2 regions of the Exiguobacterium sp. RIT341 genome follow, and region 1 is predicted to be linked to the other one. Evidence: riboswitches for the same ligand, from Rfam matches in the RefSeq annotation. Region 1 holds a riboswitch; the other holds the start of a gene.
What was found. A riboswitch is a leader RNA that binds a small molecule or an ion and turns the genes downstream of it on or off. The one in region 1 is predicted to bind FMN.

Region 1 (9,110 bases):
AAGTGCGAAAGGCAGTTTCGTCAAACACCAGTTGCTTGAAGGAATCGATGCGGCCTTGATGGTCCATCCGTCCGGACAAACGCGGATCACGGGATCCTCTCTTGCGGTCGATCCGCTCGATTTTGCCTTTACGGGTCGTCCCGCGCACGCAGCGGCGACACCGGAAGAAGGTATCAACGCTCTCGACGCTGTCATTCAGCTCTTCAATGGGATCAACGCCTTACGTCAGCAGTTACCGGATGATGTCCGGATCCACGGGATCATCACGCATGGTGGCGATGCGCCGAATATCATTCCGGAATACGCAAAAGCACGTTTCTTCATTCGGGCGACGACACGGGAACGGCTGAATGCCGTCACGGAGAAAGTCAAAGCGGTCGCGCAAGGTGCGGCACTTGCGACCGGGGCGACGCTTGACGTCATCGCTTTCCAAAATGAAGTCGACAATCTCGTCTTCAACCGGACGTTTGATCGTCTCTTCCAAGAAGAAGCAGAGGCGCTTGGGCAAATCGTGCACCTCGACGAACGACCGGGTCTTGGATCGACGGACGCGGGTAACATCAGTCAAGTCATCCCGACAATCCATCCGTATATCAAGATTGGTCCGGACGATCTCGTCGCCCATACAGAAGCATTCAAAGAAGCAGCCCGTTCGGAAGCGGGGGATGAAGCGTTGATCGCAGGCGCTAAAATCCTCGCACGGACAGCGCTTCGCGTCCTCGCTGATGAACGGACACGCGGAGCGATTGCCCAAGAATTCCACGACCGGAAGAACGGGTATTTGTAACCGGAACACAATGACTGGACGCACTGATATCAGGTGCTCCAGTCATTTTTAGTATCCAATAGATCACGAATTGGGGAGGGGTAACAGAAGTGGAACGAAATCATAAAAGAGCCAATACCGAAACATTTGCGCTTTGTTTTCTTGAAAAAGATATGCTAGGCTAAAGTTGTATAACTCAATAATCCAGTTCTTCGGGGTAGGGTGAAAATCCCAACCGGCGGTGATGCGATCGATCGATCGACGAGCCCGCGACCCGTGATGTACGCATCATGGCTGACTTGGTGAGATTCCAGGGCCGACGGTAAAGTCCGGATGGGAGAAGAACGAAACGACGCGATTCAAGCTGTTTTCTGAAAAAATGTTTTCAGGAGATGGTCTCTTTCTGCATGCGAAAAAGCAGAAGGCGAACCGTGTATTTCGTGAACCCTTCTATACAGACGCCCCTTTTTCAAGGGGCGTCTTTTTTATTTGAAAGGAGCGAACGCGATGTCACAGATGATGAGTTATGCCATGCAATTAGCACATATGTTAAACGGACAAACAAGTCCGAATCCAAGTGTCGGCTGTGTCATCGTCAAACAAGGACGCATCATCGGTTTTGGTGCGCACCGGTTTGCCGGTGGTCCGCACGCAGAAGTCGAAGCCTTGCGAATGGCAGGAGAGGCCGCCCGTGGTGCTGATCTCTACGTGACGCTTGAGCCATGCAACCATCATGGTAAGACACCACCATGTACGGAAGCGATTCTACAAGCCGGGATCAAACGGGTTTTCGTCGCAACGGAAGACAAACATGCGATTGTCGCTGGTTCAGGGATCAAACGGCTTCAAGACGCGGGAATCGAAGTCGAAGTCGGCTTGTTACGGCATGAAGCGGAAGTCCTCTACGAGACATTTTGGAAAACGATCGAACGGAAACGTCCGACCGTGACCGTCAAAATCGCTCAGACGATGAACGGGATCGCGGCAACGGGGGAACAGCGCTGGATCACGTCAGAAGAAGCACGCGCGAATGGTCGCGCCCTGCGTGGTCGCCATGATGCGATCCTCGTCGGAAGTGAAACGGTGCTCGTCGATGATCCAGCACTGACTTTACGCGCAGTGTCAGGCATCGAGCCGATTCGAGTAATCGTCGATCGCCGTGGTCGGGTGCCAGAGACCGCGCAAGTCTTTTGCGATGGAAAAAATCCAACGTACTGGCTGACGAGTGTTCCTCGGATAAGTCATGATCAAGTGACGGTGCTCGTCGGTGAATATGAGACGCCGGAAGCGATTCTTAAACGCTTATACGAACAAGACATCCGCAGCGTTTTGATTGAAGGTGGACCGACGATTCAAGCCACATTCTTTGAAGCAGATCTCGTCGACCAGATTGAAGTCTACCAAGCCCCGTCGATTTTTGAAGGGACTGCCTGGAACGGACGACATGATATCGAAGAACGTTTTCAAATCGATCAGATTGAAACGGTCGGACCGGATCTCCATCTGACGTACATCCGAAAGGAGGAGACGATATGTTCACCGGATTGATTGAGGAAGTCGGGACCTTAAAACGAAAGATTCCGCGACCGAATGGATTAGCACTTGAAATTGAAGCGCACCGGGTGCTCGAAGGAACGAAGATTGGTGACAGCATCGCCGTCGACGGGATTTGTTTGACGGTCACGTCAATGAGCCCAACCGGTTTTACGGCGGATGCTGTCCATGACACGATTCGTTCGACAGCACTCGGCACGTACCGGGTCGGAAACCCGTTGCAACTCGAACGGGCGATGCCGGCAGACGGTCGGTTCGGTGGACATTTCGTCAGTGGGCACATCGACGGGACGGCACGACTAATCAGTCGGCGACCGGACGGAGAAGCGATGGTGTATACGTTTGATGTCGGATCGTGGCAAAAGTATTGCATTCCAAAAGGATCAATCGCGATCAACGGCACAAGCCTGACCTTGCAACGCGTCACCTCGGAAACGATCTCGATTTCATTGATTCCGCATTCCCGTCAAGTGACGACGTTTGATCGATTGGCAAGCGGCGCAGTCGTCAATATCGAGTGTGACATGATGGCGAAACATCTCTATCATTTCACGCAACATGAGAAACAGACGGACTGGGTAGCATTCTTAGGAGGCGACATGTAATGAACGGATTCGACTTGATTGAAGACGCGATAGAAGATTTGAAGAACGGACGACCGATCATCGTCTGTGATGACGAGGATCGTGAGAATGAGGGCGATCTCGTCATGCTCGCAGAACACGCGACACCAGAAAACATCAACTTCATGATTACGTATGGAAAAGGACTCGTCTGTGTTCCGGTTGGTCCATATGTGGCAGAGCGATTACATCTCTCGCCGATGACGGACAATAATACGGACCCGCACGGTACGGCATTCACGCTCAGCATTGATCATGAAGAAGCGAAGACCGGCATCAGTGCCGAAGAGCGTTCGCTAACGATCCAGCGGATGCTGACGGATGGACCGGAGCGCTTCAAACGACCGGGTCACATCTTCCCGTTGATCGCAAAAGAGGGCGGTGTTCGGGAACGACGCGGACATACGGAAGCAGGTGTTGACCTTGCCCGTCTTGCCGGTAGCGATGAGATTGCCGTCATTTGTGAAATCATCAAGGAAGATGGCACGATGGCACGGGTGGATGATTTGCTTCTCTATAAGGAAGAACACGACTTAAAACTGATCACGATCGAGGCACTCGTCGCGTATCTCGAGCGTCCATTGACGCGGGAAGCGGAAGTGTTGCTTCCGACGACATTCGGAGCTTTCCGGATGGTCGGCTATACGACGCAAGATAAGAAAGAACATGTCGCCGTCTTATCCGGTGAAGCGCACGATGGGATGCTCGTCCGTCTGCACTCGGAATGTCTGACAGGGGATGTCTTCGGTTCGAAACGTTGCGATTGTGGTCCACAACTCGATTCGGCACTTGAGCGAATCGAACGAGAAGGTGGAGCCGTCTTGTATCTACGTCAGGAAGGACGCGGCATCGGTCTGATGGCGAAGTTGAAAGCGTACGAGTTGCAGGAACAAGGACTCGATACAGTCGAAGCGAACCATGCACTCGGTTATCCGACAGACATGCGTGATTATACGGTCGCGGCCAACATGTTGCGTGATCTTGGCGTGACGAAGATTCGCTTGATGACGAACAATCCAGACAAACAACGGGTGCTCGAGCAAGAGGGGATTGAAGTCATCGAACGTGTTCCCCATCAAGTACCCGTTGAACCGGAAAATCAGCGTTATCTGAAAACAAAACAAACGAAACTCGGGCACTGGCTCGATATCCAAGGAGGACACACATCATGATTTACGAAGGTTTCTTAACAGGAGAAGGACTACGCGTCGCAATCGTCGCAGCACGTTTTAATGAATTGATCACATCAAAACTCGTCGGAGGAGCAAACGACGCGTTCCGTCGTCACGGTGTTGCGGCGGATGCTGTCGATACGGCGTGGGTTCCTGGAGCATTTGAAATTCCACTCGTTGCGGAAAAGTTAGCGAAAAGCGGTAAGTATGATGCGGTCATCACACTGGGTGCCGTCATCCGCGGAGCAACATCACACTATGACTATGTCTGTAACGAAGTCGCGAAAGGTGTCGCGAGTGCGTCGCGTGATACAGGCGTACCCATCATCTTCGGTGTCCTGACGACGGATTCGATCGAGCAAGCGGTCGAACGTGCCGGTACGAAAGCTGGAAATAAAGGCTACGAAGCTGCCGTTTCCGCGATTGAGATGGCGAATCTTTTACGCACGATCTAACGAAATAAGGATAGGGTGACGGAAGTTTCCGTCATCCTATTTTTTTGTGGACATTTTGCAGGTGATAAATCAAATTTCAAAAAAAGAATAGTAGATTTGAAATATGAGGATTTGTTTTGAAGAAGAACGGTAATGAGGTAATAAAGAAACTTTGAAACATTTTCCAATGTTTTTCGTAAATCAGGGTAACGCGTATAAAGGAGGAAATGAATATGAAGAAAACAAGGTGGGTAGCAGCTGGGATCGTCGCAGCATCGATTGGACTAGCTGGATGTCAAGATGGGCAGACGGATTCGGGTAGTGGCAGTGGGTCTGGTTCGACGAAGTCGGGGGAACTCTCGAATACGGAATTACTGAATAAAGCGACAGCCGCTCAAAAAGATATTAAATCGTTCCACATGGAAGGGACAGTCAATTCAAAAGCAGGTGAGATGGCAGTAGATCAGAAGGTATCAGCCGATATCATCCAGAAGCCGCTTACGATGCATCAGACGATGACGATGAAAAATCCACAGGACGGTAAGGACATGTCGATCGAGAGCTATATCGTCGACGATAAGATGTATCTATCGCAAAACGGACAATGGCTCGTTCAAGATGTCTCGGAGCTAGGTGATATGGTCGAGGCGATGGAGTCATCGGCATCGACGGATCAAAATCTCAAGCTACTGAAAAAGTACAAAGACAACTGGACCGCCAAAAAAGAGGGTGACGTTTATCAAATCGACGTCAAACTAAAAGGGGACGACCTCAAAGCATTCATGAAGGATTCGCTCGAGCAGACAGGACAGATGGCACAGATGAAAGATGCGATGGACAGCATCGATTACAAGAAAATGAATTACACGATGACGTATGATGCGAAAACATTCTATCCGAAATCACTCGATATGGACATGGTGTTTGCGATTGAAAAAGATACCGAGTTCAATATGAAGAACGAGTCGACGTTCTCAAAATTCAATGAGATCAGCGAAATCAAATTACCTGCGGAAGCAAAAGATGCACAACCGCTCACAGGTGCAGCACAATAAACGTCGAAGTCCCCTCTCTTCCATGAAGATGAGGGGACTTTTTTGAGACTTGGAACTGACGAAGAACTTCTTTTAGTGCTTCCGTCTGTTTTTGACTGACGGAAATCTGTTCGTGCATATCGCGGAATGCTTGAGCGTCATCCTAGTATTGAATCGAGATAGCTTCGAATAAATCATTGTCATTGACGACTTTCGTATCGATGAAGGACAGCACCCCACCGGACGCGGCATTCAAATGTTCGATCGTCTTGAGTGGCAAGTTCGTAGGTTTTGCCTGCAGTTGGCGAAGAGGACCGAAGATCGATTATAAAATCAAGATAATAAAGATTACACTGAACACTCCGATGACAACGATCGTAGTGAATTATTGAAATGAAGAAGTATCAAAATAGTTTCATAAAAAAATAGTTTGACAATTATCAGTAAATTCTGAAAAAATGGTAAAGAACTACATATTTCATAAAGGGAGGTAACACGAATGGGAAATTCATTTAGTGACTGGATCAGTACGGTGTCCGATCTTGTTTGGGGACCACCGTTACTTATTCTGTTGGTCGGTACGGGGATTTACTTGACGATTCGCTTAGGATTCATTCAAATTACCAAACTACCGTATGCGCTGAAGCTCGCGTTTTCAAAGCATCAGGACGATAAGTCGGAAGGCGACATCAGTCACTTTCAAGCATTGATGACGGCACTGGCTGCGACCGTCGGTACGGGGAATATCGTTGGTGTCGCAACCGCCGTCGTCCTCGGCGGACCGGGTGCGATCGTTTGGATGTGGTTGTCCGGTCTATTCGGGATGGCGACGAAGTATGCGGAAGCAATCCTTGCCGTCAAGTACCGTGTCGTTGATGAAAATGGACAGATGGCAGGGGGGCCAATGTATTATCTCGAGCGTGGGCTGAAGCAGAAATGGCTGGGTGTCTTGTTTGCCGCATTCGCTTCAATCGCTGCGTTCGGGATCGGGAACGGGGTCCAGACGAATTCGGTCGCCCTCGCGATGAAATCAACGTTCGATGTGCCACTTTACGTGACGGGGATCGTATTGATGGTACTGACAGGCGTCGTCATTCTTGGTGGGGTCAAATCAATCGGAAAAGTTGTCAGTTTGTTTGTTCCGTTTATGATTTTCTTCTATGTTGGAAGTGGATTACTGATTCTCGTCATGAACTATGACTTGATTCCAGGTGCGATTTCGACGATCTTCAGCAGCACGTTCTCAAGCGAAGCAATTACGGGTGGCGCGATCGGGGCGGCGATTCGTTATGGTGTCGCGCGTGGTGTCTTCTCAAATGAAGCGGGTCTTGGTTCAGCACCGATTGCAGCCGCTGCAGCGAAAACGGACTTCCCAGGACGTCAAGCGCTCGTTTCGATGACGCAGGTGTTTTTAGATACATTGGTCGTCTGTTCGATCACAGGTTTGACGCTCGTCATGGGAGGACAACTTGATACGAAGTTACAAGGCGTTGAATTGACGACAGCAAGCTTCGAGGTCTTCCTCGGTCCTGCCGGAAAATACATCGTCACGATTGGACTCGTCATGTTTGCTTATTCGACTGTTCTTGGCTGGTCGTATTATGGCGAAAAATCAATCTATTATCTATTCGGTCAAAAATCGATCCTCCCATACCGTATCCTGTTCGTCTTAGTCGCCGGAGCGGGTGCGATGACGACGAACTTGAACATGGTCTGGGCGATTTCCGATGTCTTCAATGGATTGATGGCGATTCCGAACTTAATCGGTTTGATTGGATTGTCCGGTGTCGTCATTGCTGAGACACGACTGTTCCGCGAACAGTTGAGACGAGAAGAAGCGAATCGGAAAGTTTCGTAGAACATGCGAAAATGAAAGACTCGGAAGGAACTAGTGCTTAAAAATCATTTTTGAAAACGAATGACTCTGCCATCCTCGCTTTCCCTGACAAAAGCATGTACCATGCTTTCTTTTCCTGTAGGAGTCGAGGGATAGGCATTCACATTCTATATCTATTCAACAAAAGAGAAGATTGGCTTCTAGGATATGCTAGAAACCAATCTTCTCTTTTTTGCATGTGCTCCGTCTCATTCAATCACTTTTTACGATAAAGCATCAGTGATTCATAAGGTCGTAACGTTAAAGTGTACCCCTCTGTCTGCATCTGCTGATAATTATGAAGCAACACCGTATAGTCCGATCCGTCATGAGGTAACGTGAACGTCGTGTCCGTTCCGTAGAAATTCGAGACGACGAGTAATTCTTCTTCACTCGTTGCGCGTTCGTACGCCCAGAGTGATGGATCGTCCGGTGTCAACAGCCGGTATGAACCGTCCGTCAGCACGTCATACTGTTTGCGGAGCTGAATCAACTGTTTGTAATGATGATAGACCGAGTTTGGATCTGCGACAGCCGACTCGACATTGATCTGATTATACGTCGGCGAGACCGGGATCCACGGTTCCTCTGTACTAAAGCCACCGTTACGTGCAGTCGACCACGGCATCGGTGTCCGCGCATTATCACGCGATTTTTGACGAATCGCAGCGAGAATCTCTTCTTCCGGAACTCCTTTTTCTCGTGCTTCTTGATAGGCATTCAATGTCTCGACATCACGGTAGTCGGACAGATTCGTGAAGTCCGGATTCGGCATTCCGATCTCTTCTCCTTGATAAATATACGGTGTACCTTGCAAGCCATGAAGCGTTGTCGCGAGCATCTTTGCACTCTCGACACGATACGCGACGTCGTCACCAAACCGGCTGACGACGCGGGGTTGGTCATGGTTACACCAAAATATCGCGTTCCATGCTTGTCCGTTCATGCCAGTTTGCCAGTCGGAGAAAATTTGTTTCAACTGCTTGAAGTCAAACGGTGCAGCCGTCCATTTCTCACCGTTCGGATAATCGACCTTCAAGTGATGGAAGTTGAACGTCATCTTCAGTTCTTGATTTTCGAGCGAAGAATATTGAAGACAATGTTCAAGCGACGTCGACGACATCTCACCGACCGTCAAGAGATCGTGTCCGGCAAAAACGGCTGCGTTCATCTCTTGCAAGTAGTCATGAATGTTTGGTCCGTCCGTATAGTACGCACGTCCGTCTCCCTCGGGATCATTGGGAAGCCCTGGCGTCTTCGAGATCAAGTTAATGACGTCGAGTCGGAAGCCGCTGACCCCTTTATCGCGCCAAAAGCGCATCATTGCGTAAACGTCTTCCCGGAGTCGGGGATTTTCCCAGTTCAGGTCCGCTTGCGTCTTGTCGAATAGGTGCAAGTAATACTTACCAGCTACCTCATCGAATGACCAAGCAGGACCGCCGAACTTCGATACCCAGTCGTTCGGTGTCTCGCGCCAAATGAAGTAGTCATGATAGGGACTGTCCGGATGACGTCCTTCTTCGAACCAAGCGTGTGACGTCGAGCAGTGATTGACGACGATATCCATCATGACCGACAGACCACGTCGTTTTGTTTCTGCGAGTAACGTCTCGAAATCATCCATCGTTCCATACGAGGGATCGATCGCGTA
Region 2 (9,110 bases), on a different contig from region 1:
TTCTTTATCCTTCAACGTGTAGACTTTTTCCAACTTGTCGAGATCTGTCAGTTGATCGCCTGGCTTCCGACCGAAGCCAATCCCTTTCGCGAGGATAATGACTTCCTGATTCGCACCAGTTGAACAAATGACGACATTATTATTCAATACCTTGATAACGTGGTACATTTGTTTATCCATTCGCTCTCAACCCAATCTGCTCTTACACATTTATTTAAAGACATTGTTTTTATTATAACGGTTTTTCAAGCACGAAAAAAGCCTACTTACTCAAGTAGACTTTAAAACATTTGGTAACCGCTCTTACGCAAGAAGCGAATCGATAGACCGGCGATGATGATTCCAGCAAACCCAGCTGCGAACATCGTGATATCTGCTGCCTGCAGTCCAGCAATCCGGTCCCCAAGATTCGGAATCGCTTCACGCGCATTCGTGAAGTATTCGAGCGTAGATTGGTTATCGATCATCATGATGAGGATGATCGGATAGAGTACGAGCATCACCCATGTACTCCGTAACAACATGTTTAAAATGAATCCGATACTAAAGAACATGACGAGATAAAGCACACTCCCGATCACGGCTTGAATGATATGCATACTGTTCCCCCTTTGAATCTCTTCTAGTATAACCGACAAAAAAGGCAAATGCACGAGTGTACATTTGCCTAAAACGTGAACTTAGAACTTCCCTTTTTTGATCGCAAGACCAAGTTTTTTCAGTTCAAAGAAGTGTTTGTTATCGATGACTTTTTTCATGAACGATGCGTTACGACCGTAAATCTTCTTACCGAAGACCATACCGATGCCATCTTTATGACCAAGTGAAGCGACCGTTCCTTTGTTCTCGTACGTGAACGTCGATGTTTGACGACCCGCGATGAGTGCTGCGATGTTCTCAGCGACTTTGTGTGCTTGTTGTGTCGCGATTTGTGCAGTTGGTGGGTACGGACGGTTCGAACTTGGATCCATGACTGCTGAACAGTCACCGATCATGAAGACGTTATCGTGTCCTGGAACACGAAGATCTTCTTCGACGACGACACGGTTACGCATCGCTTCGAAACCAGATGCTGCAACGACAGGGTTACCGCTGACGCCACCTGTCCAAATGATCGTACTTGCTTCGATCGTTTCAGTCGTGTCGCCTTGAAGCGGACCGAACGTGACGCTTCCTGGTCCACATTCCTTGATGCCGTTACCGAGTTTGAACTCGACGCCTTGGCGCTCAAGCCATTTGTGTGCGTAGTTGACGAGATCAGCATCGAATCCTGGAAGGACTGTTGGCGCTGCCTCGATGTTAACGACACGAACGAGTTCGCGTGGGATATCATATTGTTTGCACAGTTCTGGAATACGGTTGACGAGCTCACCCATGAACTCGATTCCTGTGAATCCAGCACCACCGACGACGATCGTCAAGAGTGAACGATCTTGTGATCCTGTTGTTTTGTACTGTGCGAATGAGTAATCGATATGTTCCTTGATTTTACGGACGCTGTTCAACGAGCTGATCGTTAATGCGTGTTCCTTCAATCCTTTGATACCGAATGTTTCAGGAACGCCACCGAGAGCAACGACGACGTAATCGTAAGGAACTGTTCCGCCATCTTGTAAAAGAACCGTTTTAGCAGCCGTGTCGACTTTCTCAACGATACCTTTGACAAGTTTGACGCGTGATGGGTTGATGACATCATTGATGTAGATGCGTGCTTGCTCCGCAGACATCGTACCTGCAGCTGGTTCATGCAACCAAGTTGTTTGGTAATGATAGTCGTGTTTATTAATCAACGTGATGTTCGCTTGATCGACGCCGAGTTTCTTTTGAAGGTTGACTGCTGTGATCAATCCACCGTAGCCCGCTCCAAGAATAACAATGTTAGGTGTGTTCATGTTCTGATACTCCTTACGAATCGTAGTTTTGTTGTGATTTTCTTCACATTCAATTACAGACGAATGTTCAAAAACTTTGTTCAAATAATGTTCACATGTCTATAAGCCTATTGAAACACTTTTTAAGAATGATTGCAAAAGAAAAATGTAATTTCCTTTAAAAAAATGTGAGATGTTCCGTACTTGCACCTGAACCCCCTACTTCCTATATAATAGACCTATCCAATGCTAGGAGGGAATCAGATGTACCAACCATATGATGTCACGATCATCGGCGGCGGTCCGGTCGGACTGTTCACCGCGTTTTATTCAGGAATGCGCCAGATGAAGACGAAGGTCATCGAGAGTCTACCTCAATTAGGTGGTCAACTCGCTACGCTTTATCCTGAAAAATATATATACGATATCGCCGGTTTTCCAAAAGTAAAAGCGCAGGAACTAGTCGATCGGCTACTTGAACAAGCGAATGAATTTGATCCGACGTATGTGCTCGGTGAGACAGTCATCGCTTATGAACGGATGGATGATGGGATCATCCGCCTCGTCACGAACAAAGGCGAGCATTATACGAAGACCGTCATCTTGACAGCAGGGAACGGTTCGTTCGCTGCGCGCCCACTCGGTGTCGCGGACGCGGAACGCTTCGAGGAAACAAACTTGCACTATTTCGTCAACGACATGGAACGTTTCAAGGATCGTCAAGTCGTCCTGCTTGGTGGTGGCGATTCAGCAGTCGACTGGTCATTGATGCTTGAACCGATTGCGAAATCCGTCACGCTCGTCCACCGTCGCGATAAGTTCCGTGCCCATGAACATTCGGTCGAACTATTACACGACTCATCCGTTAACGTCATGACGCCGTATACGCTCGAATCGGTCACAGGTGAGACGCACATCGAGACGATGACGTTCAAACATGCTGAAAGTGGCGAAGTCGTCGTCGTTGCTGCTGACGATGTCGTCTGCAACTTTGGTTTCGTCTCGTCACTTGGGCCGCTCAAAGAATGGGAAGTCGAGTTCGAACGCAATTCGATTCGCGTCAACTCGAAGATGGAGACTGCGATTCCAGGCGTCTTCGCTTGTGGAGATATTGCGACTTACGAAGGACGCGTCAAATTGATCGCAACAGGCTTCGGTGAAGCACCGATTGCCGTCAACCAGGCGAAACTTCTTGTCGATCCATCGGCTCGTCACCCGCAACACTCGACAAGTCTGTTCGAAAAAGTAACGAATCATTCTTGAGATAAATGAATGGCTGCAAACAAATAAGAGGTCGAATTCTGGATAACATACCGGAGTCCGACCTCTTATTTTGATGGAATCACACCTAGGACGTGACCAAACATCTTTGACTCCTACAGGAAAAGGAAGCACGATGTGTGCTTCCGTCAGGGATAAGGAAGACCCGACAGATCACATGGAATGGGAACTGGCGCGGCTTACATCCCGCCTGAGGAAAGCGAAGATGTTGAAACGTCCGATTTCATACGAATGATCTTTTAACAGGCATCCGGTAAACCCGCTGCACGAGTTCCACCCCACCACGCTCAATCATCGATTCTTCGAAGACCTGACCACCGAATCGCTCGTAAAACTGGCACGCAGGATTATCCCGCAAGACAGAAACCTGCATCGTCTCATACTCCGCTAAGTCCTCAGCGATGCGTTGAAACAACGCTTTACCGAGTCCTTGACCTTGAGACGCTTGCAAGACATAAATCGCATAAAGCTCCCCTTCACGCGCATCACTTCGACTTGGTCCACCTTGCGCGAAGCCAACGACTTCTTCTCCTGACAGGGCAACATACACGCGTTGATCAACTAACGTCTGCTCCCACTGTTTCGTTCGTTTCGCATACGACAACTGCGCTAAATACGAATCCGGGATGACATCTTGATACGTCTCCCGCCAGGCATCGATATGAACTCGCGCAATGGTCGACGCATCTTCAAGACGTGCTTCACGAATTCTCATAACGGGATAATGAAGCGACGTGTCTCGCGTCCATTGCGAACAGTCGGTTCGATTTCCTGTCCGCCGTTCGCTAAGATGACACGACGTGATGCGAGATTATCAACACCACACGTCAATAGCACTTGATCGAGTCCACGCTGACGTGCTTCTTCAAGCGCCAATCGAAGACCGGTCGTCGCATATCCTTTCTGACGCTCGGATGGTCGGATGCCGTATCCGATATGTCCGCCGTACAATTTTAAGTTCTCCGTCAAGTCATGCCGGAAGTTTAACGCGCCGACGATTCGTTGTCCGTCGACCATCCAGTACGTCGAATGGGTGACGAGACCCGGTCTGACCGTTGTCTCCATTTCCTTCAGTTCCGCAAAATAAGCGCCGAGCGGCTCATATGTGACTCCGACTGCTTCCGGCACGATCGTTTCGCCCGACTCTCGCCAGTCTTCTAAAAAGGCGCGGTATTCTGTCTCCCATGCAAGAGTTGGTTTCATCAACTGCATCATTGGTGATTGCGCACCTCCTCTTCAATCAAACGATCAAGCCAGTCATCGACATGTTGGAACAGATAGCCCGCTTGTTTTGCGGCTGTCGTATCCATATAAAAATCGCGTTCTGGCGCAAGAGGCGATTCATCCTCTCCTTTTGCGACGATTTGGCTCGTCGTTCCCGCAATACGGTCGATTTTATCCATCAGGTCTTGAATCGATAGGACGCCGTCACTCGCAGCGTTGATCGGTCCTGTCAATTCCGAACGACCACACCATTCAAGAAAGGCAGCGGCTTCGTAACTTGAGATGTAGCCCATCTTCGCATAGTTGTTTTCAGCGATAATCGGACGACCGTCAAGCGCGCGTTTGATATGGAAGACAAGTCGTTCCGTATAATCGTCTGGTCCGAGGACAACAGGAAAACGAACGGCAACGACAGGGAAGGTCGCGCGTTGGAAGAAATAACTCTCCGCTTGGCGCTTTCCTTCGCCATACCCATGTTCCTTCTCAAGATCATATTTCCCGGGAAACGGATTGTAGGCACGTTCCGTGATATTCGCACCACCGTCTTCATAAACAGACATCGTCGACGTCAACACATAGCGTCCGACTTTTCCTTCAAACGCGTCGATCGCGAGCTTTGCTTGATACGGCGTGAAGCAAATGTTGTCATAGATGACATCCCAGTGCTGTTGGCTTAAATCCTTCATCGTACTACTTGACGTCCGGTCTCCTTTGAAAAATGTCAAGCCCTTCGCGACGGGTGGAGTATGCTCACCGCGTGTGACGATCGTCACATCATCCCCCGAATCGGCTAAACGAATTGCTAAGCGTCGTCCGAAATAGCGTGTTCCCCCGAAGATCAATACTTTTCTCATCCTGAAGCCCTCCCTATTCGTAGTAGCATTCACTCTCTGTAATATTTCGAGTAAACTCAACAAGTCTCCTGTATGAGAGCAACAAAAAAATCGTGGACGATGTCCACGATTGGATTCATTAACAGCCACCTGGTGTCCCGGCATTCGTTGCTGTCCGGAATGATGTTCCGCAACCACACGTTGCGATGGCATTCGGATTCGTGATCGTGAATCCGCCACCAAGCATTGACTGTTTATAATCGATTTCCAGTCCTTTGACGACCGGATAATCCTTTTCGTCCACGATGACGGTCACGCCGTGCTGTTCAAAAACGAGATCCGTTTCTTTTTGTTGATCGAATCCCATTCCGTACGACAGACCACTACATCCACCACCTTGGACGAGCATCCGAAGATTTCGTTCATCTGCTGGTGCCTGCGCCATCATGTCCTGGACTTGTAGCGCTGCTGCCTCCGTTAAATGGATCATGTCATCACCTTCCTTTTCTTTAGTATACGCAACTTCTGAGCGAATCGAAACCTAGTTGCTTGAAACTATCTTGAATTCGTTGTATAAATGGTATGTACAATAAAATAATCGTTCCATCTTCAGGGCAGGGTGAAATTCCCGACCGGCGGTAAACAACTCTTTTTAAGTTGAAGCCCGCGAGCGAATAGGGCGCTATTTGCTGATTCTGTGTAATTCAGGAGCCGACAGTACAGTCTGGATGGGAGAAGATGGCGGCATGAGTTTGAATTTGATCGATTTTGCAATAATCGATTAGGTTTATTTAATGCGGACTTCTCCCCTGTTGATCTGATCAATAGGGGTTTCTTTATGGTCGCAGTCATGCCAATACTTCATCGAGAGGAACGAGCAAAAGGAGACAATACTCGTATGAAACGCACACAAAAAATGGTCACTCTGTCAATGTTAGGTTCAATCTCGTTTGTTCTTATGCTTATCAATTTTCCACTACCGTTCTTACCAAACTATCTGAAGATCGACTTCAGTGATGTTCCTGCTCTTGTCGCAGCGATCATGTTCTCACCGGTCGCAGGTGTCATCGTCGAAGCATTGAAGAACGTGTTATACTACATTTTCCGCGGAAGTGGTGTTCCGGTCGGAGAATTCGCGAACTTCGCTGCAGGCGTCGCATTCGTACTACCTGTCAGCTGGTTCTACCACAAAAAGAAATCAACACAAGGTCTCGCAACTGGTCTCGTCGCTGGTACGATCACGATGGCACTCGGTCTTGCGATCCTCAACTATATCTTGATCCTTCCAGCGTATGCATGGTTCCTCGGTATGGATTACATGGCGGATCCAGCTGTCAAATGGACAGCGATCACTGCCGGTATCTTACCGTTTAACGTCATCAAGGCTTTGTTCATCTCGGCACTCTTCATTCCATTGTTCTTGAAACTACGCCCATGGATGATGCGCCGTCAACAATCTGCCTGATCCGAAAAGCTGCGCCCGCTGACGGACACGAATCCCCTCGTTCAGACGAACGAGGGGATTTTTTGGCTGTCCATGCTCACAGCTCATTCTCTTCGATTTTCAGGTAAATCTTTTCAAGCAACTCTTCCGGCGTTTCACCTACGACGGTCTCACCATCTACGAGACAAAAATGGTCAAGCGAACAAATCCCGCAATAACCGAGACAACCGTATTCGACGACGTCAACATTCGGGTCACGTTCAAGTTGCTCCATGACGACCTGTGTACCAGCCGCTAAGTTACTAATACAAAATTCAATAATCGGATTCACTTTTTTTCCTCCTTCAAGCAGGAAACGACCTGCCTCATGTCGTATTATACAAGGTCAGACTGATTTAGGGGAACTAAGGGGGATTTTACGTTATGAAGCAATTGATCGTACTCGGCGGAGGTTATGGTGGAATGCGGATTTGTGAGCGATTCAAGGACGAGGAAGTTGCCGTCACGCTCGTCGACCGTCTACCGTACCACGCACTCAAAACGGAATACTACGCACTCGCAGCAGGTACATTATCAGATCGGGATGTCCGGATTGAATTTCCGGAGGGGAAACATCTTACCTATAAATATGGACATGTCATCAAAATCTCACCAGAGACGAATACAGTCCATCTGCAGGACGGATCAGAATTATTCTATGATGACTTAATCATCGCCCTCGGTTGCGAGGATAAATACCACAACATTCCGGGTGCTCAAGAATTTACATACAGCATCCAGACACTAGAAGAATCACGGAAGACACAACAAGCGATTTATGGTCTGTCACCGGAATCCGTTGTTTCGATCGTCGGTGCTGGTCTATCTGGTGTCGAACTCGCCAGTGAACTGCATGAGAGCCGGAAGGATTTGACGATTCGTCTATTCGACCGCGGTCCATCCGTCTTGTCGTTCTTATCCGATAAAGTCTCGTCTTACGTTCAGGAATGGTTCGAGGAACATGACGTTGAAGTCATCAACAACTCGAATGTCACGCTTGTCACAGCGGACGATGTGCGAAACGGCGACGATACGTATCCATCCGACTTAACGATTTGGACAGCTGGTACGCAGCCGGTCAAAGTTGTACGCGATCTCGGCTTTGCTGCGGATAGTGGCGGTCGGATCAAATTGACGGAACATCATCACGTACCGGAATACGATAACGTCTTCGTCATCGGTGATTGTGCAAGTCTACCGTATGCACCAAGTGGTCAACTCGCAGAACATCAGGCAGAACAAGTCGTCGATGTCTTACAAGCCAAGTGGCAAGGAAAGAAATTACCGAAGCTGCCAGAAATTAAACTGCGCGGGATGCTCGGTTCACTCGGAAAATCAGATGGTTTCGGAATCGTCATGGGCAAACAAGCACTGACGGGGAAAGTCCCACGTCTCTTGAAGTCCGGTGTCTTATGGAAACACAAAAAGATTAAATGAGCAAAAGAGGTGTCCCAAGCTTTGGGATACCTCTTTTTCGTTCATCCCGCCTGATTCAGCTTCGCATCGATTGCCGCTGTGATCGTCTTGAGTTTGACGTACCCCTCATCAATCATCTCATCATCGAGCACGATCAGTGGATAAAAATAGACATCCTCTTTCAGCGCTTCCGTCCATTGATCTGATGTTGCTGTCTCGAAATCAACATAGCGAAGCGTCATCGCTTGCTCATATTTCCGCCCGAGGACGGCTTGTAGCCAACTGAATGTCTCTTCCGAGCTAGGTGCCCCGACACAACTCGGACAGGTGACCGCTGTTCCGTAAACCGTGATTTCCATCTTGAAGTCCCCCTTTTCAATTCACTCCTCTTTAGTATACAAGTTTTCCAGATTGAGAACATTTTTCAACCCTGTTACAATGAAACTATACGAAAGGATGTGTTTACGCATGGAAATGTTTGATCAAGTGAATGAAGTTCTTGAAAAATTGCGTCCGTTCCTTCTTCGTGATGGAGGAGACGTTGAACTCGTAGATGTAGAAGACGGAATCGTAAAACTCCGTTTGATGGGAGCTTGTGGTAGCTGCCCAAGTTCAACAATCACATTGAAGGCCGGTATCGAACGTGCCCTTCTTGAAGAAGTCGCTGGCGTCGTCGAAGTCGAACAAGTCTTCTAATACATGAAATCCCGAACGAATTCTCGTTCGGGATTTTTTGATTCATAGAATCCATTCAGCTAACGTATCAACCATGTATGTCGGTTGACGATCCTGCCCTTGAATGAAGACTGGTGTATGGACGCCAGAATTGACGTGCATCGTCCGGATACCTCCATTGATCCCGAAAAGAATGTCCGTATGGTAGTTGTCTCCGACCATGATGACGTCTTCTTTTGACAGACCAATCATTTCTGTCGCGATATCGACCATGACTGGTTCTGGTTTACCGATGAAGAACGGTTCCTTCTCCGTCGTCACGCGCAG

Region 2: another riboswitch for FMN. It lies ahead of BW42_RS00295 (ECF transporter S component); the one in region 1 lies ahead of ribD (bifunctional diaminohydroxyphosphoribosylaminopyrimidine deaminase/5-amino-6-(5-phosphoribosylamino)uracil reductase RibD).

The regions. Positions count from the first base shown of each region.
Region 1 is NZ_JFYW01000008.1:328,690-337,799, reverse strand. Features, by position in the region: gene BW42_RS10600 (M20 family metallopeptidase) at 1-787, shown strand, start outside; FMN riboswitch at 971-1,115, shown strand; gene ribD (bifunctional diaminohydroxyphosphoribosylaminopyrimidine deaminase/5-amino-6-(5-phosphoribosylamino)uracil reductase RibD) at 1,274-2,314, shown strand; gene ribE (riboflavin synthase) at 2,299-2,925, shown strand; gene BW42_RS10585 (bifunctional 3,4-dihydroxy-2-butanone-4-phosphate synthase/GTP cyclohydrolase II) at 2,925-4,115, shown strand; gene ribE (6,7-dimethyl-8-ribityllumazine synthase) at 4,112-4,570, shown strand; gene BW42_RS10575 (DUF6612 family protein) at 4,783-5,604, shown strand; gene BW42_RS10570 (sodium:alanine symporter family protein) at 6,083-7,441, shown strand; gene treC (alpha,alpha-phosphotrehalase) at 7,677-9,110, opposite strand, start outside.
Region 2 is NZ_JFYW01000001.1:46,279-55,388, reverse strand. Features, by position in the region: gene glcT (glucose PTS transporter transcription antiterminator GlcT) at 1-180, opposite strand, end outside; gene BW42_RS00330 (YuiB family protein) at 282-599, opposite strand; gene BW42_RS00325 (NAD(P)/FAD-dependent oxidoreductase) at 681-1,892, opposite strand; gene BW42_RS00320 (NAD(P)/FAD-dependent oxidoreductase) at 2,136-3,134, shown strand; gene BW42_RS00315 (GNAT family N-acetyltransferase) at 3,376-3,867, opposite strand; gene BW42_RS00310 (GNAT family N-acetyltransferase) at 3,864-4,367, opposite strand; gene BW42_RS00305 (NAD-dependent epimerase/dehydratase family protein) at 4,364-5,230, opposite strand; gene BW42_RS00300 (iron-sulfur cluster assembly accessory protein) at 5,349-5,699, opposite strand; FMN riboswitch at 5,811-5,953, shown strand; gene BW42_RS00295 (ECF transporter S component) at 6,108-6,674, shown strand; gene BW42_RS00290 (YuzB family protein) at 6,751-6,984, opposite strand; gene BW42_RS00285 (NAD(P)/FAD-dependent oxidoreductase) at 7,077-8,129, shown strand; gene BW42_RS00280 (DUF1462 family protein) at 8,171-8,467, opposite strand; gene BW42_RS00275 (NifU family protein) at 8,577-8,804, shown strand; gene BW42_RS00270 (TIGR01457 family HAD-type hydrolase) at 8,847-9,110, opposite strand, start outside.